DNA from 3 places in the Vibrio aphrogenes genome. Region 1 is predicted to be linked to each of the others. Evidence: predicted binding sites of a transcription regulator. Region 1 holds the regulator's gene; each other region holds the start of a gene.
The links. Region 1 encodes CRP, which controls carbon source genes, mostly activating them, when cyclic AMP is high. Its sites were predicted from a motif close to TGTGANNNNNNTCACA; they were not measured.

Region 1 (7,420 bases):
TTCAAATGCCAGCCCAGTGGGAATTAGCTTGGGTTGCTCAAGAAACCCCAGCATTAGAACGTGCCGCATTAGAATACGTAATTGATGGTGATCGCGAATATCGCCAATTAGAGCAAGACTTAGCCGCAGCCGAACAAGCGGATAATGGCACCTTAGTTGCCGAGTTACATGGCAAATTAGAGACGGTCGGTGGCTATACCATTAAATCTCGTGCTGCAGAATTGCTGAATGGTTTAGGCTTTAGCCAAGAGCAGATGCAATGGAATCTCACCCAATTTTCTGGTGGTTGGCGAATGCGATTAAACTTAGCGCAAGCCTTGTTATGTCGCTCTGATTTGTTACTGCTCGATGAACCAACCAACCACTTAGATTTGGATGCCGTACTGTGGTTGGAAAAGTGGCTACAAAACTACCCGGGCACTTTGATTTTGATCTCGCACGACCGCGATTTTCTTGACCCTATCGTGGGGCGAATCATCCACGTGGAAAACCAGTTACTCAATGAATACACAGGTAACTACTCTTCCTTTGAAAATCAACGTGCTCAAAAATTAATGCAACAACAAGCCATGTATGCCAAACAACAAAAACAAATGGCGCATATGCAAAGTTATATCGACCGCTTCCGCTACAAGGCCTCCAAAGCACGCCAAGCCCAAAGCCGCATTAAAGCGTTAGAGAAAATGGAAAAAGTCCTTCCTGCGCAATTTGATAACCCATTTAGCTTTGAGTTTCGTGAGCCCGCAGCCTTGCCAAATCCAATCATCATGATGGACCAAGTATCAGCAGGTTATGGCGATAATCTCATTTTAAAACACATTCGTTTGAATTTGGTTCCTGGCAGCCGTATTGGCTTATTAGGCCGTAATGGCGCAGGTAAATCGACGTTAATCAAATTACTCTCCAGTGAACTCAAACCGCAAAGTGGCGATCTCACTTATTCACAAGGGGTGAAAATTGGCTACTTTGCTCAGCATCAATTAGAAACCTTGCATCCAGAAGAAACACCGCTACAACACATGATGCAGATTGCGCCCAATCATACCGAACAACAATTACGAGATTACTTAGGCAGCTTTGGGTTCATCGGTGATAAAGCCCTCGATAAAGTCGCTCCGTTTTCTGGTGGGGAAAAAGCTCGTTTAGTCTTAGCGTTAGTGGTGTGGCAAAAACCTAACCTCTTATTACTCGATGAACCAACTAACCACCTAGATCTCGACATGCGCCAAGCTCTGACGATGGCACTGCAAACGTTTGAAGGCGCTATGGTGATTGTCAGCCACGACCGCTATTTACTGCGTGCCACCACCGATGACTTATACTTAGTCGATGACAAACAGGTTGTGCCTTTTGATGGCGATTTAGGCGACTATTACAAATGGTTAACCGAACAACAAAAACAAGAGAAAAAAGACACGCAAGACCCCGTCAACAGCGAGCCCAGTCAAAACAGCGCTGCCGCACGTAAAGAGCAAAAGCGTTTAGAAGCCGAATTACGTAAACAAACGGCACCAATTCGCAAAAAACTGACACAACTCGAAGCAAAAATGGACAAACTAAGCCTAGAGTTAGCCGCTGCCGAACAACAATTAGGCGATGTATCACTCTATCAAGATGAAAATAAAGCTAAACTGACAGAAGTATTAGCGCAACAAGCCTCCAGCAAGTCTCAATTGGAAGACATTGAGATGGAGTGGATGGCCTTACAGGAAGAACTGGAAAGCTTAAGCTCATAATATGACCCAATATCAACCGCTGCCTCTCACCTTTGAACGCCTATGGCAATTTAGTTTGCAACATTATGGCGTGCGCAAAATTAAAGAAGCTTGTTTGCATTTACAAAACCAATACCATGGCAAAGTCAATTTGGTGTTGTTACTGAAATGGTTAGATGAACACCAACTCGCCCTATCAGAGCAACAATGGCAACAACTTGATGCAGCGATTGAACGTACGGAACACTTATTAGAGCAATTTCGTTATTATCGTCGCAAAGCCAAACCGCATTTGCCCGACACCCTATATCGTGAATCTTTACAGTTTGAACTGCAACTAGAACGCCAACAGCAATCAGATTTGGTCCATTGCATTAATCAAATGGACCTTTCTCCTCGTTCTGGCCAACCCATGACCCATCTCTATTGTCATAAGGTTGGGGCTGAACATCTGTGTGAGATTTTTTATAATACGGCTCGATAACCCCAATCAATGGATAAGGCAGTACCATGATCATTCCTTGGCAAGAGATTCAGCCCGAGACACTCGATAATTTAATCAAAGAATTTATTTTACGAGAAGGAACCGATTACGGCCTCCAAGAAACCACACTTGAGACCAAAATCAAACAAGTCAAAACACAACTCCAAGCTGGCAGTGTTGTTATTGTTTTTTCCGAGCTCCATGAAAGCGTCGATATCAAATCGATTCGGGATCTCAACTAACCTCTCACGCTCTCCTATTTATTCTTTGCCGTCATTCCTCTACACTGTGGGACATAATTAAGTCGCAATAAAGGATTATTATGTCGGCAAAACACCCGATCATTGCGGTTACGGGTTCATCAGGTGCAGGAACCACCACCACCTCAGAAACCTTCCGTAAAATGTTCAATATGATGGGCATTCAAGCTTCTTGGGTTGAAGGCGATAGCTTTCATCGTTATACGCGCCCAGAAATGGACATCGCCATTCGTAAAGCCAAAGAGCAAGGCAAGCACATCAGCTATTTTGGCCCCGAAGCCAATGACTTCCCCGCTCTCGCGCATTTTTTCAAGCAATATGGGCAAGATGGCACCGGTAAAGTGCGCCGTTATCTACACAGTTTTGATGAAGCCGTCCCCTATAACCAAATGCCAGGTACCTTTACCCCTTGGCAAGATCTGCCTGAAAATACCGATGTTTTATTCTACGAAGGTTTACATGGCGGCGTCGTCGATGGCGAGGTCAGCGTGTCGAAACACGTCGATTTTCTGATTGGTATGGTGCCGATCGTTAACTTGGAATGGATTCAAAAATTTGTGCGTGATACCCGCGATCGCGGCCATTCACGAGAAGCTGTGATGGACTCGATTGTGCGTTCAATGGATGACTACCTTAATTACATAACGCCACAATTTTCACGCACTCACATTAACTTTCAACGCGTTCCAACCGTGGATACCTCCAATCCACTCAATGCAAAAGGAATCCCCAGTCTCGATGAAAGTTTTGTGGTGATCCGCTTACGTGGCATTAAAAATGTCGACTTTCCTTATTTACTCGCCATGATTGATGGTTCATTCATGTCGCGCCATAACACCCTAGTGGTACCGGGCGGAAAAATGAGTTTTGCTATGGAACTCATCATCCAACCGTTATTACATCAATTAATCGAAACAGGGAAAATCGACTAGAAATGCTAGCGAGAGCACACTTACTGTCGAGTCTGTGATTTCGAACACATTTTGGCAGTCAAAAACCCCATTCTTGGTCGATCAAAATCAAGAAATCCGATGAAGAAAGGGGTAGTATTTAAGACCAACTGTAAAAGTCTTACAGCTAAGAAAATTAGCACCTATTTTATGTGACCCGTCCAGACGGTCTCAGGATGGATGACTCAACACTGAGCAAGCCTTGTAGAGGAAGTAACAAATTATGGTTCTAGGTAAACCTCAAACTGACCCAACATTAGAGTGGTTTCTATCGCACTGTCATATCCATAAGTACCCATCAAAAAGTACTTTGATTCACGCCGGTGAGAAAGCAGAAACTCTGTATTACATCGTGAAGGGTTCAGTGGCTGTATTAATCAAAGATGAAGAAGGCAAAGAGATGATTTTGTCTTACTTGAACCAAGGTGACTTCATTGGCGAATTAGGCCTATTTGAAGAAGACCAAGAGCGTACCGCTTGGGTCCGTGCAAAATCACCTTGTGAAGTCGCTGAAATTTCATTTAAGAAATTCCGCCAACTTATCCAAGTGAATCCAGATATCTTAATGCGTCTTTCTGGTCAAATGGCTAAACGCCTACAGATTACTAGCCAGAAAGTGGGTGACTTAGCTTTCCTAGACGTAACGGGTCGTATCGCTCAAACTCTGTTGAACTTAGCGAAACAACCTGATGCGATGACTCACCCTGATGGTATGCAAATCAAGATCACTCGCCAAGAAATTGGTCAAATTGTTGGCTGTTCACGCGAAACTGTTGGCCGTATCTTGAAGATGCTAGAAGAGCAAAATCTGATTTCAGCTCACGGTAAAACCATCGTCGTTTACGGTACGCGTTAATCGTCTTTCGTTTTACAACAAGCCAAAATCCACAAAGCCACTGAATGAAAGTTCAGTGGCTTTTTTTATACGCGAGTTTCGTTATTCGGGCGCTACGCTGCTTGTGACTCGATAAAGATAAGAGCCGAGAGCCGAGAGCCGAGAGCCGAGAGCCGAGAGCCGAGAGCCGAGAGCCGAGAGCCGAGAGCCGAGAGCCGAGAGCCGAGAGCCGAGAGCCGAGAGCCGAGAGCCGAGAGCCGAGAGCCGAGAGCCGAGAGCCGAGAGCCGAGAGGATTGTGCTGCGAGACCAACTAATGTCAATAATTCTTTTCGGTTCCCTAGCGCAGCGTCCCCATATCTCGGCTTTCCTGCTTGTGCTTTTCCTCGCTTAGAGAAGCGCAGCGGTCTGTTACGAATACCGATATTACCCAATCGCCGGTAACACCCCTGCACTGATCAACAACTGCACCCCGATAATAACCACGCCCATTAACAAGGTAAATATTAATGCAGGTTTACCACCGCTCACTGTAAAGGCTTGAGTTTCATGATGCTGTTGACGTGATTTCACTACCATAGCAACCGGTAATAGAATGGCTAAAATAGCCAAAGCAATAGCAGCATAACCTAACGCCATAATAAAACCTTGTGGGTAGAACAAAGCAAAGCCTAGTGGAGGCAAAAAAGTCACGAAAGCGATCGCCACACGGCCTTTTTTGGTTTGTCGCTTATTTAAGCTATCCCCTAAAAATTCAAACAAGCCCAAGCTCACCCCTAAAAATGAAGTAATCAACGCAAGGTCAGCAAAGACAGACACAATCTGCGAAATCATGCTGTTATGAATCACTTGAGATAAGATATTCACTAAAGAGCTCACATCTGAAGCTTGTGATAAGGTCGCTTGATTCACCACACCCAAGGTTGCGAATTGCCATAAGATGTAGACAATTAATGGCAATAAAGAGCCGCAGAGCATCACTTTCTTTAAGGCCTTCATGTCTAATTCTAAATAGCGTACCACCGCAGGAATGCTCCCGTGAAAGCCAAAAGAGGTAAAAATTACTGGCAAAGCCGCCACAACCAGTCCTTTTTCTAATGGCATGTTGACTAAATTCACCGCTTCAATATTAGGGGTTAAGAAAAACAACATGGTTGCCATCGCGATCAGCTTACAGGTAAACAACACTCGATTAACTCGATCAACAGAATGCGTCCCAAAGGTGACAATAGAGGCGATTAATAGTGTAAAAATGACGGTGCCTAAACCGCTCGAGACATCAAGAGAAAACCAGTTATATAGCTTGGCGTTAAACTGACCACCACCACCAGCAATGTAAGCGGCACATAACGCATAAAATAAAAATAGCATGGCAAAGGTCGCAATCCATTTGCCTTTTTCACCCAGAAACTGTTTCGCTAAAGTGTGTAGGGTTGCGTCATAATCGGCATGTTGATGAAGCTCTAACATTAATAATGCGGTGTACGCCATTAAAGCCCACATCCCCACCATGATCATCAAGGAGGTGGAAAAGCCTAAACCGGCAGATGCAATCGGAAGTGCCAGCATGCCAGCCCCAATGGTTGTACCGGCAATGATCAAAGTACTGCCAAAAACCTTTGAATTACTCATATTGTTATCTTTTTACCTGGTGGAATAATAAGCTGACACATTACTCATTTTTCAGGATTAAATCGAGGTAACAAAAATCAAAATCGCTCAATTATTCTACAAATTTACCTTAAATAGTCATTTTGTTTTGGTGTATAAAAAAATATACGCACTGTAAATAAAAATAAACCCAATGGCCAAATGAGCCACTGGGTCAGATGAAAAGTCATTTTAACGGTCAATTAAATACCGTATTGATCTCGATAAGCTTTAACTGAAGCTAACTGCTCGGCACTGTTGCCTTGCTCTTCAAGATACGTGACTAAATCGCCAAGACTAATAATAGAAATGACCGCACACCCAAAATCACGCTCGACTTCTTGAATGGCAGATAACTCACCTTTACCTTTTTCTTGACGATCAATGGCCACCAATACACCCGCTAAATCAGCAGCATTGGCTTTGATGATTTCCATGGATTCACGAATTGCAGTCCCTGCCGTGATCACATCATCGACCAACATAATACGCCCTTCTAGGGGATTACCTACTAGATTCCCCCCTTCGCCATGGTCTTTAGCTTCTTTGCGGTTAAAACAATAAGGAGTATCAATATCATGATGATCGGCAAGAGCTACCGCTGTGGTTGTGGCAATAGGGATCCCCTTATAAGCAGGACCAAATAACACATCAAATTCAATCCCTGAATCCGCTAACGCGGCGGCATAAAAGCGCCCTAAACGAGCCAAATCACGGCCGGTATTAAATAACCCAGCATTAAAGAAATACGGGCTAATGCGACCAGACTTTAAAGTGAACTCACCAAACTTCAATACTTCCTTTTCTAAGGCAAACTCTATAAATTCACGTTGATATGCTTTCATAAAATATCTCTATTCGGTCCCTAGTTCCTAGCTTCTAGTCCCTAGAGAATTTCATCTTCAATTTCAGCTGTTATAAATCTAACAGACTCAAATTGCACTCAAAAAAATAGCCCCTCAATGAGGAGCTATTTAAAAAACTTAATTTGCCAAGGCGGCTTTCTGAACGGCGATAATATCTTGGATGCCCTTCTCCGCCAGATCGAGTAATTGATTCAACTCAGCACGTGAGAATGCCTCTCCTTCTGCCGTTCCTTGCACCTCAATCATTTTACCTTCTTCGGTCATCACCACATTCATGTCGGTATCCGCAGCAGAGTCTTCTACATATTCTAAATCACATAAAGCGTGCTCACCGATAATACCAACTGAAACCGCCGCAACATGACACTTCATTGGGTTTTTCTTTAGTTTGCCTAAGTCCACTAATGATTGAATCGCATCGGCCAATGCCACACTTGCGCCCGAGATAGAAGCGGTACGAGTACCACCATCCGCTTGGATCACATCACAATCAACCGTGATCATCATTTCGCCTAATACATCCAAATCGACGACAGCACGTAAACTACGCGCGATTAAACGTTGGATTTCCATAGTACGACCGCCTTGTTTACCGCTAGCGGCTTCACGACGGTTACGCGTATGAGTCGCACGAGGTAACATGCCATATTCGGCCGTTACCC
Region 2 (7,420 bases), 730 kb from region 1:
TTCATCCACTAAACCCAGTTCTAATGCTTGAGTACCAAACCAATGCTCTCCCGTCGCCACTTTTTCAAGCGCTAAACTTGGACGGTGAACTCGGATAAAATCTTTAAACAGACCATGGGTTTCTTCCAATTCATGCTTAAACTTCTCGCGTGCTTTATCGGTATTCTCACCAAACATCGTTAAGGTTCTTTTATATTCACCTGCGGTCATTTGTTCAAATTCAATATCATTCTTTTTAAGCAATTTATTAAAATTAGGGATTTGTGCAATCACACCGATTGAGCCCACAATGGCAAAAGGGGCGGACACAATTTTATCAGCCACACAGGCCATCATATAGCCACCACTTGCTGCCACTTTATCAACCGCAATGGTTAATTTGATATTGGCATTTTTTAAACGGTCTAATTGAGAAGATGCTAGACCATATCCGTGGACCATACCACCACCACTTTCTAGACGGACCAAAACTTCATCATTGTCTTTAGCTACCGCTAAGATCGCGGTGACTTCTTCACGTAATGAAGCAACTTCTTTGGCATCGATACTACCGTTAAAATCCAACACAAATAAATGCGGCTTACGCGTATCCACTAGCTCTCCGGCTTTGGCAGCCTTTTTCGCTTGCTTTGATTCTTGTTTATGCTTTTCTTTTTGCTCTTTCTGCTGCACTTTATGACGCGCTTTTAAATACACCTCATCGTGTAAATGTTCTTCAAGCTGCGCGACCGTTTCCTCATGTTTTTCAGAAAGATTCGTAACTTGCAATTCGCCTTTTGCCTGACCACCTTTAGAGCCTAAAACTTTTACCCCTACCACTAAAGCAATCACAGCAACGACAAACGTCACGACTTTGGCTAAAAACAGCCCATAATCCAGTAAAAATTCCAATATCATTCCCTCAAATATAATGATCTAGTGTATGGTAAGCTCGTTTGTTGATGCCAACCACTACGACAATAAATAGTACGGCATTATGGCATAAACATTGATGTGACATAAAGTTAGATAAGGACGGTATACGGTGAATTATTCTGTGACTCCAACAGCACTGGCTGGAAAAACCATTTTAATTACAGGTGCTGGTGATGGTATCGGCAAAGAGGCGGCACTTCACTACGCTCAACACGGTGCAACGGTCATTCTTTTAGGTCGAACTGTGGCAAAATTAGAAGCCGTCTACGATGAAATTGAATCAAAAGGATACCCGCAAGCTGCGATTGTTCCTCTTGATATGAAAGGGGCCAGCAAACAAAACTACCTTGATATGGCTGATACCATTGGTGAGCAATTTGGTCAACTTGATGGCTTGTTGCACAACGCTGGGTTACTTGGCGCTATTACGCCATTTGAGCAAATTGACGAAGCCAGTTTTGATGATGTGATGCAGGTCAATGTCAAAGCGCAATTGTTAATGACACAAGCCTTGCTGCCTTTATTAAAAAAATCGCCCGATGGACGCATTGTCTTCACCTCATCCACTGTCGGTCATATTGGTAAAGCTTACTGGGCCAGCTATTCGATCTCAAAATTTGCGACCGAGGGAATGATGCAAATTTTAGCCGACGAATTAAGCGATACCTCCATTCGTGTCAATGCAATCAACCCAGGCGCGACTCGCACTAAAATGCGTGCCTCGGCCTACCCGGCTGAAGATGTCGAGTTATTAAAAACACCGCAAGATATTATGCCTCTGTATGTCTATTTAATGGCTCCAGAAGGACGTACGTTGCATGGTCAATGTGTGGATGCGCAACCGGAACGCAATAAACTCTTTAAATCCTAAGTTGGCTCTTATTTTTAACTCGTCAACCACAAAGCCAGTTCTCTAACACACTGGCTTTTGTTGGTTAATCGAACCTTAACCTTCGATCACTTTTAATAGCAATGAGCCATCGTACAGAGCTTGTTTAATTAAGGCAGCGCCTGGCATGGTCGTTTGAGTGAAAAACTTACATTCAACAATGGGAATATCTTTTTCATAAAGAGCAAAATTATCTTGTTGTAAAACGTTTGAAATAGCAGGAAAAAGAATCGATTTAGCTTTGGTTAATGCTCCGCCTAATAAGATCTTTTCGGGACTGAATATATTCACCATAATTGCAATCCCTTTACCTAAATCATTACCTAATTTCTCAATGGCTCGAATCGCTAACGGATCACCATTCATCGCCGCTGAGCATATTTTTTCCATCGTCAAATGCTCTGCAGACAAGGTACTTTTTTCACCACTTTCAAGCTGCTTAACCACTGCGCGGCATACCGCTTCAGAGGAAGCCACCACATCTAAACAGCCGTGTTTTCCACACTCACAACGCTCACCATTAGGATCAATTTGTACATGTCCAAGTTCGCCCATATTACCGAAGCGATTATAAGCAAGGCGACCATTTAAAATCACTCCAGCGGCCACACCTTGATGGTTACTCACCAATAGGGAATTATCCACTTCTTGAGATTGACCAAATAGCATTTCAGCTAATGCCCACGCGCTAGTATCATTAGCAATAAAAACGGGAACACCAGTTTTATTATAAATAGCGGGCCCTAAGTCTAAATTTAATATATTGAAGTACGGCATTTGCAGCACTTTGCCTTCCGAAAAATTCACTTTGGCTGGCAATGTCACGGCAATACTGGTCATCCGTTCCACTAATTTCGCATTCTGTATAAAAAACGCGTCTATTTCCTCCAAAATACGCTGTTGTAATAGTATTTGATCAGAAGCTTCAATCGTAACTTTATGATCAACGACAATCTCTCCATCTAGTTCATGTAATGCCAGAATAAGATACCCTTTACCCAAGCGAACCGATAAAAATTGCCAACCTACATTATTAGTTTGCAGGCCAACAGCAGGACGACCACGAGATAAAGCTTCTTGCACCACGGTTTCGTGAATGAGATGCCCTTCCATGAGTTCGCGGGATATCTTAGTGATACTGGCTGGTGCCAAGCCGCTTAATTTTGATAAATCAATTCGAGAAATCGGGCCAAATTGATCAATCAATTTATATACACGACCTGTATTGATTTGCTTAATTTGATCAATATGACCAGGTTGAGCCATGTACATAACGTACTCCTTATTAGAAACAGGCTGCAATTTTTTTACACCCCAAACTAATTGTGAAGCTCAGTACTGCGGTTGCGTGACAGGTATCACGCTTATATTTTTATTTCTCGTTATTCTATTCAAATACATCAATAAAATCCCTTTAAGAGAGTCACTTGAGCTTTATTTTTAGACGGTCACATTTTGTTCCAGTTCTTAATGAAAGCTGAAACAAATTAATGGTAATGTGAATAAAGTTATTTTTAATCACAAATGGAGTTATGCATGTCTAAACGTTTAAGACGTACCAAAATTGTCACTACCTTAGGTCCTGCAACCGATAAAGATAATGTGTTAGAAGAAATTATCAAAGCTGGTGCTAATGTCGTTCGCATGAACTTTTCCCATGGTTCAGCCGAAGACCATATTCTTCGCGCCGAAAAAGTACGCAACATTGCGGCTAGACTCGGTATTCATGTCGCCATTCTCGGCGATCTTCAAGGTCCTAAAATCCGTGTTTCTACCTTTAAAGATGGCAAAATCCAACTCAATATTGGCGATAAATTTACTTTAGATAGTGAGTTACCCAAAGGCGCAGGTGATCAATATGCCGTTGGCGTCGATTACAAAGAATTACCCAAAGATGTCAGCCCTGGTGATATTTTGTTATTAGATGATGGCCGTGTTCAACTCAAAGTATTAGGCGTCGATGACAATAAAGTACATACCGAAGTCACCGTGGCAGGCCCACTTTCTAATAATAAAGGCATCAATAAAAAAGGCGGTGGCTTATCTGCGGACGCCTTAACCGAAAAAGACAAACAAGACATCCTGACCGCCGCTAAAATTAAAGTGGATTACTTAGCTATCTCCTTCCCAAGAAATGGTGAAGATATGCATTATGCACGTCGCTTAGCTCGTGATGCGGGATTAGAAGCTAAATTAGTGGCGAAAGTAGAACGTGCAGAAACAGTGATCAGTGAAGAGAGCATGGACGATATCATTCTGGCATCAGATGTTGTGATGGTGGCACGTGGTGATCTTGGCGTTGAAATTGGCGATGCTGAACTGGTCGGCGTGCAAAAACAATTGATTCGCCGAGCTCGCAGCTTAGATCGCAATGTGATTACAGCAACACAAATGATGGAGTCGATGATCACCAGCCCAATGCCCACCCGAGCGGAAGTTATGGATGTGGCGAACGCCGTATTAGATGGCACTGATGCAGTCATGTTGTCAGCCGAAACTGCGGCTGGTAACTTCCCAGTAGAAACGGTCAAATCCATGGCTGAAGTGTGTATTGGCGCAGAAAAAATGCCATCGGTTAATGTATCTAATTACCGTTTAGACCGTAAATTTGAATCGGCTGAAGAAACCATTGCGATGGCAACCATGTATTCGGCCAACCACATGGAAGGGATCACCGCTATGATTTCTATGACAGAATCAGGTCGTACCCCTTTAATGATGTCTCGTCTAAGTTCAGGTTTACCTATCTTTGCTTTATCTCGTAATGAAAGTACGCTGAACCGTGCTGCACTTTATCGCGGAGTAACGCCGGTTTACTTTGAAAATGAAGCGGGATCGGGATTACCTTGCGCATTATCTGCCATTGAAACGTTAAAGCAAAAACACCTACTCTCTGCGGGCGATAAAGTGATTATCACTCAAGGTGACGTGATGGACTTAGTGGGCTCAACCAACTGTATGCGTATTATCAATGTCGAATAAGCGCATGATATAACAACCAAATGAAAGGGGCACTCTTATTTGAATGCCCCTTATTTTTTGCTATTTAACCTCAGCTGAGAATAACTACTACAGAGATTAAAAATTAAGATAAGCATTATCATGAACCACGGGGGGTCGACAAGTCAGTGCCGTGTATTGTTCAATAAAGCGCTTACCAGCTTGTAACCCCAATTGATAATCAAATTCTAAATCTTCTGGTTTGCTTAATAAAGGTGACGATCTCAAGGGCTCTTCTGGAGCAATTTGTAAGATAAAACAATCATCTGGTGGTTTTATCATAAAATTATGCGTCAGAGTAAAGGTTTGATGATGGACCAACAGCATGTCCATCACACCCGCATCAAACTGGTCACCTAATAAATGACACAAGCGATACACATCGCCACTGCCAAATAACCAACGTCCACCATTTAAAACCGGCTTTTTTTGCTCCGTGTCGATCAGTTTAGAACGTGCAATTCTTTGTTTTAAAAAGTTATCGAAATCTAAGCGCCAACTTGCCGTTCTTTCAGCAATACGGCTCTGAATGGCACCTAAAGGCTGTTCTAAGCCCACTCGATTTAAAAATGCATTTAAACTATTGGCACTTTGTTCATCTTGCATTTCTTCATTTAACGCGACCGGCTCTGTGCGAATCACGGTAATTAAGCGGGCTCCTTGTCGCCATGCTTCTTGCGCTGGAATGGCAGCGGATACGCCTCCATCCACATACAATTGATTATCAATTTTTACTTCGTGTCGATACAAAGCGGGAATCGCACAGGTTGCTTTCAATACATCTGACCATTGATGAGAAAAAATAGGTAAATATTCATCATGTAAATCATGAATATTCGTTACCGCCGCATAGGCTTCACGGTCACCTAATGCAAAGCGACCCACATCAATATCGAGCAAATAAGGGGGAGCGATCAATTGTTCAAAAGCCCAATCGAGATCAAGCCGTTGCTTACGGCGAATATGTTTGAATAGACGAAAAAACTCGGGCCTCACTGTCAGTTCATTGATAAAAGCTTTGCCTAATCCTTTTTGTCGGCAAAGATAAGACGTCAAATTCAACGCACCGGCAGAGGTACCATAAAATACATCAAAAGGGTCTAAGGCCGCTTCTAAAAAACTGTCTAAGACCCCTGCTGTAAAAATACCTTTTTGTCCTCCGCCCTGAGCAACTAAAGCGTGCCGACCATTGGCATACTTGTTTAACGTGGTGACATCAACAGCTATACCTTGATCGGTAATAGTACCCGTATTATTCACTCACATACTCCTGGGGTAGATGGGCCATTAATGTGTTACGACAATCGCTGCAAACACACTTAAACAAACGACAATCGAAAAAATAATAGCTACCGAAATTTTCAAATCACGACTCATAATAAAACCTCTCTTTGTTGTTAATGAATGATAATAACATGACTAAAAATTCTAAACTCATGAAATTATTTTTAAGATAGAAAACCAACTTATGTGCTGCATTTACACCAGTATCTTGAGCATGTTCTAACAAACAATCAAAACTACCTTCCTACTAACAGAACCTAGAACAAAATATCGTTCCAGATCGTAAAACTGCACATTAAAACATCACTTAGCGTACAAATAGCTACAAAATTAATATTAAGTCATTTAATACACACCTAGCTAATTTAACTATAAATCTAAGTAAAAGCAGTTAAATGAAGCACATTGTAAAATATATCAAGTTTTATCCAATAATTAACCGCCCATTTACATTTTGTTCCATCTATTGCGTTATTTTCATTGAATATGTAACCTCAAATGATGCACAGGTGAAAATTTCACCTTCTGCAAACACAGATGATAAATATCAGAATAATAATCTGGAACTAAACAAATAAAACAGCATTTAAAACCATAAAAATGACTCTTGTTTATTTTTTGTTAAGTATCCAACCGTGCAGTTACAGAGGATTTGTACATGAAAAGAGAACAATGGGGCTCCCGAGCGGGCTTTGTTCTAGCAGCCGTAGGATCGGCAATAGGTTTGGGTAATATATGGCGTTTTCCATATATGGCATACGAAAACGGTGGTGGAGCCTTCTTCATCCCTTATCTTTTTGCCATGTTGACCGCTGGTATTCCTTTTATGATTCTTGAATTTACCATGGGGCATAAATTCCGTGGTTCTGCGCCAAGAACGCTCGCAAAAATCAATTCTAAGTTTGAGTGGTTAGGTTGGTTCCAAGTGATGATTGCCGCCGTCATTGGCGTTTATTATATTGCCATTATTGGTTGGGCAATCTCCTATGTTGGGCTGGCATTTACCCAAGGTTGGGGCAGCGATCCAAATGCTTACTTCTTTGGTGAATATTTACAACTAGGTAGTGATAACTCACCAAGCCAGTTAGGCAGTATTCAATGGCATATTGCGATTCCGATGCTGGTCGGTTGGTTAGTGACTTATGCTGCCCTATTTGGCGGTGTAAAAGGCGGCATTGAGCGAGCTGGTAAAATCATGATGCCAGTACTCTTTATTATGGTACTCGCCCTGATCGCTCGTATGATTGTTCTGCCTGGCGCTGTCGATGGCTTAAACTATATGTTTAAACCTGATTTCAGCCGCTTAACCGACCCATCCGTTTGGTCAGCGGC
Region 3 (7,420 bases), 930 kb from region 1:
GGATTTCAGGTAAACGTGAATCAAAATATTCTAACGCTGCTGCATATCCAGCCACATCACGACGGTGACCATATGATGAATCGAAATCCACAAAGTTAGTGAAAACGATGGTGTTATCACCGGCTTTTTTCACTTGTTCAAGCGTGGCATCAAATAAAGCTTCAATACCGGTCGCTTTAACTTTTTGTGTGATCCCACAACCAGCATAAATATCAGAGATTTTACCAATCGAGACTACTTGGCCATTTTTCTCATCAACCAGCTTTTGCAAGATCGTTGCTGATGGTGGCTCAACCGATAAATCACGACGGTTACCTGTACGAGCAAATTCACCCGGCTTGTTGCCAACAAATGGACGAGCAATAACGCGACCAATGTTATAAGGTTCAAGCTCTTCACGTACGATTTGGCACAATTCAAGCAAGTTCTCTAAGCCATACGTTTCTTCATGGCAAGCAATTTGGAATACCGAATCCGCTGACGTATAGAAGATAGGTTTCCCTGTTTGCATGTGCTCTTCACCAAGCTCATCCAAGATAACCGTACCTGATGAATGACAGTTACCTAAGTAACCTGGTAAGTTGGCACGTTCAACGATTTTATCTAACAACTCTTGTGGGAAGCTATTTTTCTCGTCAGTAAAGTAACCCCAGTCAAATAATACCGGAACACCCGCAATCTCCCAGTGACCAGAAGGAGTGTCTTTGCCCGAAGATAGCTCAGCAGCGTGAGCGTAAGCACCGGTAATTTCTGTTGGTGCTTCTAGGCCCATAGGCAAAGAACCCGTTGACTCTTTTGCAGCCAAAGCAAGACCAAGTTTCGATAGGTTTGGTAAGCACAAAGGTCCTGAACGATGTTCATTGTCAGCTAAACCTTTATGGCATTGCTCTGCAATATGACCTAAGGTATCTGCACCCACATCACCAAATTTGTCTGCATCTTGTGTTGCACCGATCCCAAAAGAATCGAGTACTAAAATAATCGCACGTTTCATGGTTTATTCTCCTCTAGAGATCAATTACAGATCTTCCGCTCGGATTTGGCGATAAATTTCTGGTGTCGGTTGATAAGTACCATCAGACACTGTAATCGCTTGTTGTAATTGATTTGCTGCTTCTTGCCATTGAGCTTCACTACGAGCATGAATCATAGCCAGTGGTGTAGTCTCATCGACTTGTTCACCTAAACGGATGAATTGATCAAAGCCAACCGCATAATCGATTGTGTCAGAAGCCACTTTGCGGCCGCCACCCATCGCGACAACGGCCATGCCAATTGCGCGAGTATCCATTGCCGTTACTGTACCAGCTTGTTGAGCGAAGACGGGCTTGATCACATCCGCTTTTGGTAAATAAGCATCGTAATTTTGCATAAAATCTTTTGGACCGCCTAAACCAGCGACCATTTTGCCAAAGCACTCTGCGGCTTTGCCATTATCGAGTACAAGCTGTAGTTTCTCACGTGCTTGCTCTGTGTTGTCAGCCAAGTTGGCCAAAACTAACATTTCAGCACATAACGCCATCGTCACTTCAAATAAGCGAGGGTTACGTACTTCACCACGAGAGTTTTTCTCGCCAGTTAAGAATTGAACGGCTTCTTTTACTTCAACAGCGTTACCCGCAGAGGAAGCTAACACTTGGTTCATATCGGTTAAAATAGCGGTAGTTTTAGTCCCCGCACCATTAGCAACCGCAACGATAGATTGAGCTAATTCTTCAGAGGCTTCATAAGTCGGCATGAAGGCGCCAGAACCTACTTTCACATCCATGACTAAAGATTCAAGACCTGCTGCCAATTTCTTCGATAAAATGGACGCGGTGATTAACGTGATGTTATCCACTGTTGCCGTGATATCACGAGTCGCATACACACGCTTATCGGCTGGCGCTAAATCTCCAGTTTGACCAATGATGGCTACACCGGCATCTTTAGTGACGTTACCAAACACATCATTGGTTGGCATGATGTTATAGCCAGGGATAGCCTCTAATTTATCCAGAGTACCACCAGTATGGCCTAGCCCACGACCTGAAATCATAGGGACAAAACCACCACATGCCGCCACCATTGCGCCTAGCATTAATGAGGTAACATCCCCAACTCCGCCAGTCGAATGTTTATCCACAATTGGGCCACCAAAGTTCATATGTGACCAATCAATGACCATGCCCGAATCGCGCATTGCACATGTTAACGCTATACGCTCTTTCATGTTCATTTCATTGAAAAAGAGGGTCATGGCAAACGCGGCGATCTGACCTTCAGAAATAGTATCTTTCGCGACACCTTGAATGAAAAAATTAATTTCTTCAGCGGTGAGTTCTTCACCATCACGCTTCTTACGAATAATCTCTTGAGCAAAAAACATTACTAACCTACCTATTTAAACTCGATAAAAAGTCAGGAATAGAGTAATTCATCAGTATTCCTGATAAATCGCCATCGCCGAACGGCTTCGCTCGACAATGGGCGTGAGCAAAATTAATAGCCGCCTTCAGCCGCTTTTTCGCCTTTACCTAGAGTATTTAATAAGTTAGCTAGTAAGCTTGATGCACCAAAACGGTAATGCATATTGTCGACCCAATCTGCACCTAAAATACGTTCTGCCATAGCAAGATAAGCTTGTGCATCTTCCGCAGTACGAACACCACCAGCAGGTTTGAAACCAACTTTGTCTGCTACGCCCATGTCTTTGATGACATTCAACATGATTTCAGCTGATTCTGGTGTCGCATTGACTGCCACTTTACCGGTTGATGTTTTGATGAAGTTTGCGCCAGCTTCGATTGAGATTTCTGAAGCGCGTTTAATCAAGGCTTCTTCTTTTAATTCACCAGTTTCGATAATGACTTTCAATAAAATATCACCACACGCTTCTTTACATTGCTTAACAAGCTCAAAACCTGTTTTTTCGTCACCAGCAATTAAGTTACGGTATGGGAAAACCACATCCACTTCATCCGCACCGTACGCAATAGCCGCTTTTGTTTCAGCAACAGCGATTTCAATGTCGTCATTACCATGTGGGAAGTTCGTTACCGTGGCGATACGAATATCTGGCGTACCTTGTTCACGTAATGTTTTCTTCGCAATAGGGATAAAACGTGGGTAAATACAAATGGCAGCGGTATTGCCAACAGGTGATTTTGCATCTTTACATAAGGCAATCACTTTCTCATCTGTATCGTCGTCGTTCAACGTCGTAAGATCCATTAATTTTAGTGCACGTAAAGCTGCTGCTTGTAAATCGCTCATTTCTATCTCCGATATCAAAAAATTATGTTGGCAAAGGGGTTATCACACCCGAGCTAAGCTTAGTTAAAGTGTAGTGCGATTCTTGGCGCTATTATAAAAAATAACGTCAATGCCCCAATTACCTGAAATGAACGGACTTGGTTCCTTGAAGACTTAGTCCATTGTGGTGAACTAATTGCAATCCTTGTCACCGCACAACCCATCTTCCCGTTAATCAGTGGAGGGTTGTAAACACATCATGTATTGTAAACATCTCTCATTGGCACTCAACCAGTACGAATAAGAATCTACAACCCATTATACCGATTTATTTCGTGAGGTCAGTCACTATCCTTTGCGCAAACGATTTGTATCTCATAAAAAAATGAGATCTTGCACGAGGGTTTCAGTCTGGTATCTCTCAATAACCTCTGCAAATAACAATCTCAACTGCAAATCACTAACCTCAGTTGCGGATAACTAGAGGTCATTCAATACAACGGTTTTTTTTGGGGGGGGGAACATTCTTGAGAGGTCTCTGCACACAAAAAAGCCGCAGCATCATGGCTACGGCTTGATAAGGTTTTAATTGTGTCTATACCCGCAGGTTTTATTACAGGCTTTGTAGCGTAATAAAGAAACCAGCAATAGTTGCGGCCATTAAGTTAGATAATGTACCTGCAAGAATCGCTTTCATACCCATTTGAGCAATTTCAGAACGACGTGCTGGTGCTAAGCCACCTAGGCCACCCAATAGGATCGCGATAGAAGACAAGTTCGCAAAACCACATAGAGCAAATGAAATAATGGCTTTGGTTTTCTCAGAAAGAACCACCGTTGCACCATCAGCTAAATATGGGGCGAAATTAGAGTAAGCCACGAACTCATTCAAAATGGTTTTTTGACCAATGAAAGAACCCGCCAGTGTCGCTTCACTCCATGGCACACCAATTAACCAAGCGATTGGCGCAAAAACATAACCTAAGATAAGCTCAAGCGTCAGATCTGGCATACCAAACCAAGCACCTACTCCGCCTAAAATACCATTAAGCAGTGCAATCAAGCCAATAAATGCCAATAACATTGCACCAACGTTTAATGCAAGTTGAAGACCTGAAGACGCACCTACTGCAGCGGCATCGATAACGTTCGCAGGTTTATCATCCTCCTCATCACTACCATTACCCAATTGCTCAATTGGTTGATCCGTTTCTGGTTTGATGATTTTAGCAAACAAAAGACCACCAGGTGCTGCCATGAAAGAAGCTGCAATCAGGTATGAGAGCGGCACGCCCATTGCCGCATAACCAGCCATTACACCACCAGCAACAGAAGCCAAACCACCACACATAACAGCAAACAATTCTGATTGTGTCATTTTAGGTACGAATGGACGAACCACTAACGGTGCTTCCGTTTGACCCACGAAAATGTTCGCTGTCGCAGACATTGATTCCGCACGAGAAGTACCTAACGCTTTCTGTAAAGCACCACCTAATACTTTGATGACAATCTGCATCACACCAATGTTGTATAAAACAGAGATTAAAGCAGAGAAGAAAATGATAGTAGGAAGTACTTTAAAGGCAAAAATAAATCCAACGCCTTCAACAGAGAAGTTAACTAAGCTGCCGAATAAAAATCCGATACCTTCGTTACCATAGTTATAGACATGCTGAACACCATTTGTCATGGCGGCTAGCATATCTCGTCCCCAAGGTACGTACAGTACAAACGCACCTAAGCAGAATTGGATAGCAAATGCGCCACCCACGGTTCTAAAATTAATTGCTTTGCGGTTGTCAGAAAATAGTACTGCTACTGCCAACAGGAAAATCATTCCAACAATGCTCATAACCAGGCTCATGGTATATGGCTTCCTTATTAAAATTGGTTAAAAAAGTTTAGGGCTCTAAAAAGCGGAAGCGATTATACTCTGACAATTGGTAACAAAGTAATACCACCCTCACACTTATTCATGAAAAAAAAATGAAAAACATACACCTATGTGACAAAAGTCACTATATGTTTACTTTTTTGATATTGACCAGACAGCAAACGTTTGCATTTACGCAACAAATTTCATAAATTCCAACCAAACAAAACACCATTGTTTTTCCAAATTTGTCGCTCAATAACTGCTTTATTTTCTTTTCTTAAAGAGCAAAGTGCATTAAATATCTCAATAAGTCGCTCAGGGTGATTGGGTTGTCCTTGAAATCCCGATACCGGCATATCAGGCGCATCCGTTTCTAACAGCAAACTCTCTAAAGGTAACTGTGCGATTGCTTGACGCGTTTTTTTCGCTCGAGAATACGTAATCACGCCCCCTACTCCAATATAGAAGCCTAATTTGACATATTCCATTGCCTGTTGCTTACTTCCTGAAAAAGCGTGAATAACACCACCTTTTTTTAATCGATAACGTTTTAATCGAGCCAAGACTTTATCATGTGCTTTCCGAGCATGAATAATTACCGGTAATTGATATTGAGTCGCTAACTGTAATTGACAATCCAATAACTCATATTGTTTATCGATCATCTCTTGGGTTAATCGCTCTTGGTTGAGCATAAAATCCAAACCACATTCCCCAATTGCCACGCATTTACTATCACGTTGTCTTAATGCGGCCTCTAATTGTTGAGACGCATCCTCGGGATGCTGATCAATAAAATAAGGATGAAAACCAAGAGAATAATAAAGAGCTGGATATTGTTGAGAAAGGGCTTGTATCAGCGGCCAGTTACTGAGACCAACCGCAGGAATTACGATTCGCTTCACTCCCGCTTGATGAGCTTTGAGTAATTCCGATTGAGTGTCTGAAAAAGCGGGAAAATCAAAATGACAATGACTATCGATAAAAGAATATTCAGGCATTAAATTCTGTTTTACCCTTGGATTTTTGTTGCGGGCGACTCTCCGAACGATAAGCACAGCAGCTACGTTTATGTTCAGGTGTGAGGCCTAACTCCTCGCACCAAGCATCATAACGGGCTAGCCAATATTTCAGTTTTGCTAAGATCATACACTTTCTCCGGGCAACGTCAGCTCATTTCATTAAAGCAAAAGGGCTGACATTACGCCAACCCTTTCATTCTATTATCAATGTGTATTCACAAATTAGTGTTCACGGGTTGCACGGAACATCACATCCGGAAAACGCTCTTTAGCCAAGTTTAAGTTCACCATTGTTGGCGCGATGTAAGATAAGTTATCTCCACCATCTAATGCGAGGTTAGTTTGATTCTTACGCTTGAACTCTTCTAGTTTCTTATCATCATCACACTCAATCCAACGAGCCGTTGCCACGTTGACACTCTCATAAATCGCTTCAACGTTATACTCTGACTTCAAGCGAGCCACGACCACATCAAACTGTAGCACACCGACCGCACCCACAATCAAATCGTTATTTTGTAATGGACGGAAAACCTGCACCGCCCCTTCTTCTGAAAGTTGAACTAAGCCTTTTAACAATTGCTTTTGTTTTAGTGGATCACGTAGACGAATACGACGGAATAACTCTGGCGCAAAGTTGGGAATACCCGCAAATTTCAGCGTTTCACCTTGAGTAAACGTATCACCAATTTGAATAGTGCCGTGGTTATGAAGACCAATGATATCGCCTGCATAAGCATTTTCAGCACGCGAACGATCCCCAGCCATAAAGGTTACTGCATCGGAAATGTTGACCATTTTACCGGTACGAACATGGTTCATTTTCATGCCTTGTTTATAAGTACCAGACACCACTCGCATGAAGGCAATACGGTCACGGTGTTTAGGGTCCATATTGGCTTGGATCTTAAACACAAAACCGGAGAATTTATCCTCGGTAGCTTCCACTTTACGTTCATTCGCTTCACGAGGCATTGGAGCAGGAGCCCATTCTGTCAAGCCATCTAGCATGTGATCGACACCGAAGTTGCCCAGCGCCGTACCGAAGAATACCGGCGTTAGCTCACCTTTTAGGAATAGCTCTTGATCAAACTCGTGTGAGGCACCAATCACCAGCTCTAATTCTTCACGTAGCTGTTCTGCTAGCTCATCACCAATTTCTGCGTTCAGTTCAGGATTATCCAAACCTTTCACAATACGGACTTCTTGTATGGTGTGACCATGACCGGTGGAATACAAGATCGTCTCATCACGATGAATGTGATACACGCCTTTAAATTCTTTA

Region 2: a site for CRP is predicted at 3,152-3,167, ahead of mlc (sugar metabolism global transcriptional regulator Mlc). Genes of this name have one in related genera too.
Region 3: a site for CRP is predicted at 5,242-5,257, ahead of VCA1004_RS08295 (NupC/NupG family nucleoside CNT transporter). Genes of this name have one in related genera too.

Annotation. Positions count from the first base shown of each region.
Region 1 is NZ_AP018689.1:258,257-265,676, reverse strand. It holds gene VCA1004_RS01235 (ABC transporter ATP-binding protein) at 1-1,736, shown strand, start outside; gene VCA1004_RS01230 (TIGR02444 family protein) at 1,738-2,199, shown strand; gene VCA1004_RS01225 (YheU family protein) at 2,226-2,441, shown strand; gene VCA1004_RS01220 (phosphoribulokinase) at 2,522-3,391, shown strand; gene crp (cAMP-activated global transcriptional regulator CRP) at 3,633-4,265, shown strand; gene VCA1004_RS01205 (aromatic amino acid transport family protein) at 4,669-5,874, opposite strand; gene pyrE (orotate phosphoribosyltransferase) at 6,096-6,737, opposite strand; gene rph (ribonuclease PH) at 6,876-7,420, opposite strand, start outside.
Region 2 is NZ_AP018689.1:991,473-998,892, reverse strand. It holds gene sohB (protease SohB) at 1-897, opposite strand, end outside; gene VCA1004_RS04585 (YciK family oxidoreductase) at 1,025-1,786, shown strand; gene mlc (sugar metabolism global transcriptional regulator Mlc) at 1,862-3,076, opposite strand; gene pyk (pyruvate kinase) at 3,341-4,786, shown strand; gene VCA1004_RS04570 (patatin-like phospholipase family protein) at 4,883-6,064, opposite strand; gene VCA1004_RS04565 (sodium-dependent transporter) at 6,747-7,420, shown strand, end outside.
Region 3 is NZ_AP018689.1:1,822,046-1,829,465, forward strand. It holds gene deoB (phosphopentomutase) at 1-994, opposite strand, end outside; gene deoA (thymidine phosphorylase) at 1,019-2,368, opposite strand; gene deoC (deoxyribose-phosphate aldolase) at 2,482-3,255, opposite strand; gene VCA1004_RS08295 (NupC/NupG family nucleoside CNT transporter) at 3,848-5,101, opposite strand; gene VCA1004_RS08300 (TatD family hydrolase) at 5,317-6,114, opposite strand; gene prfC (peptide chain release factor 3) at 6,358-7,420, opposite strand, start outside.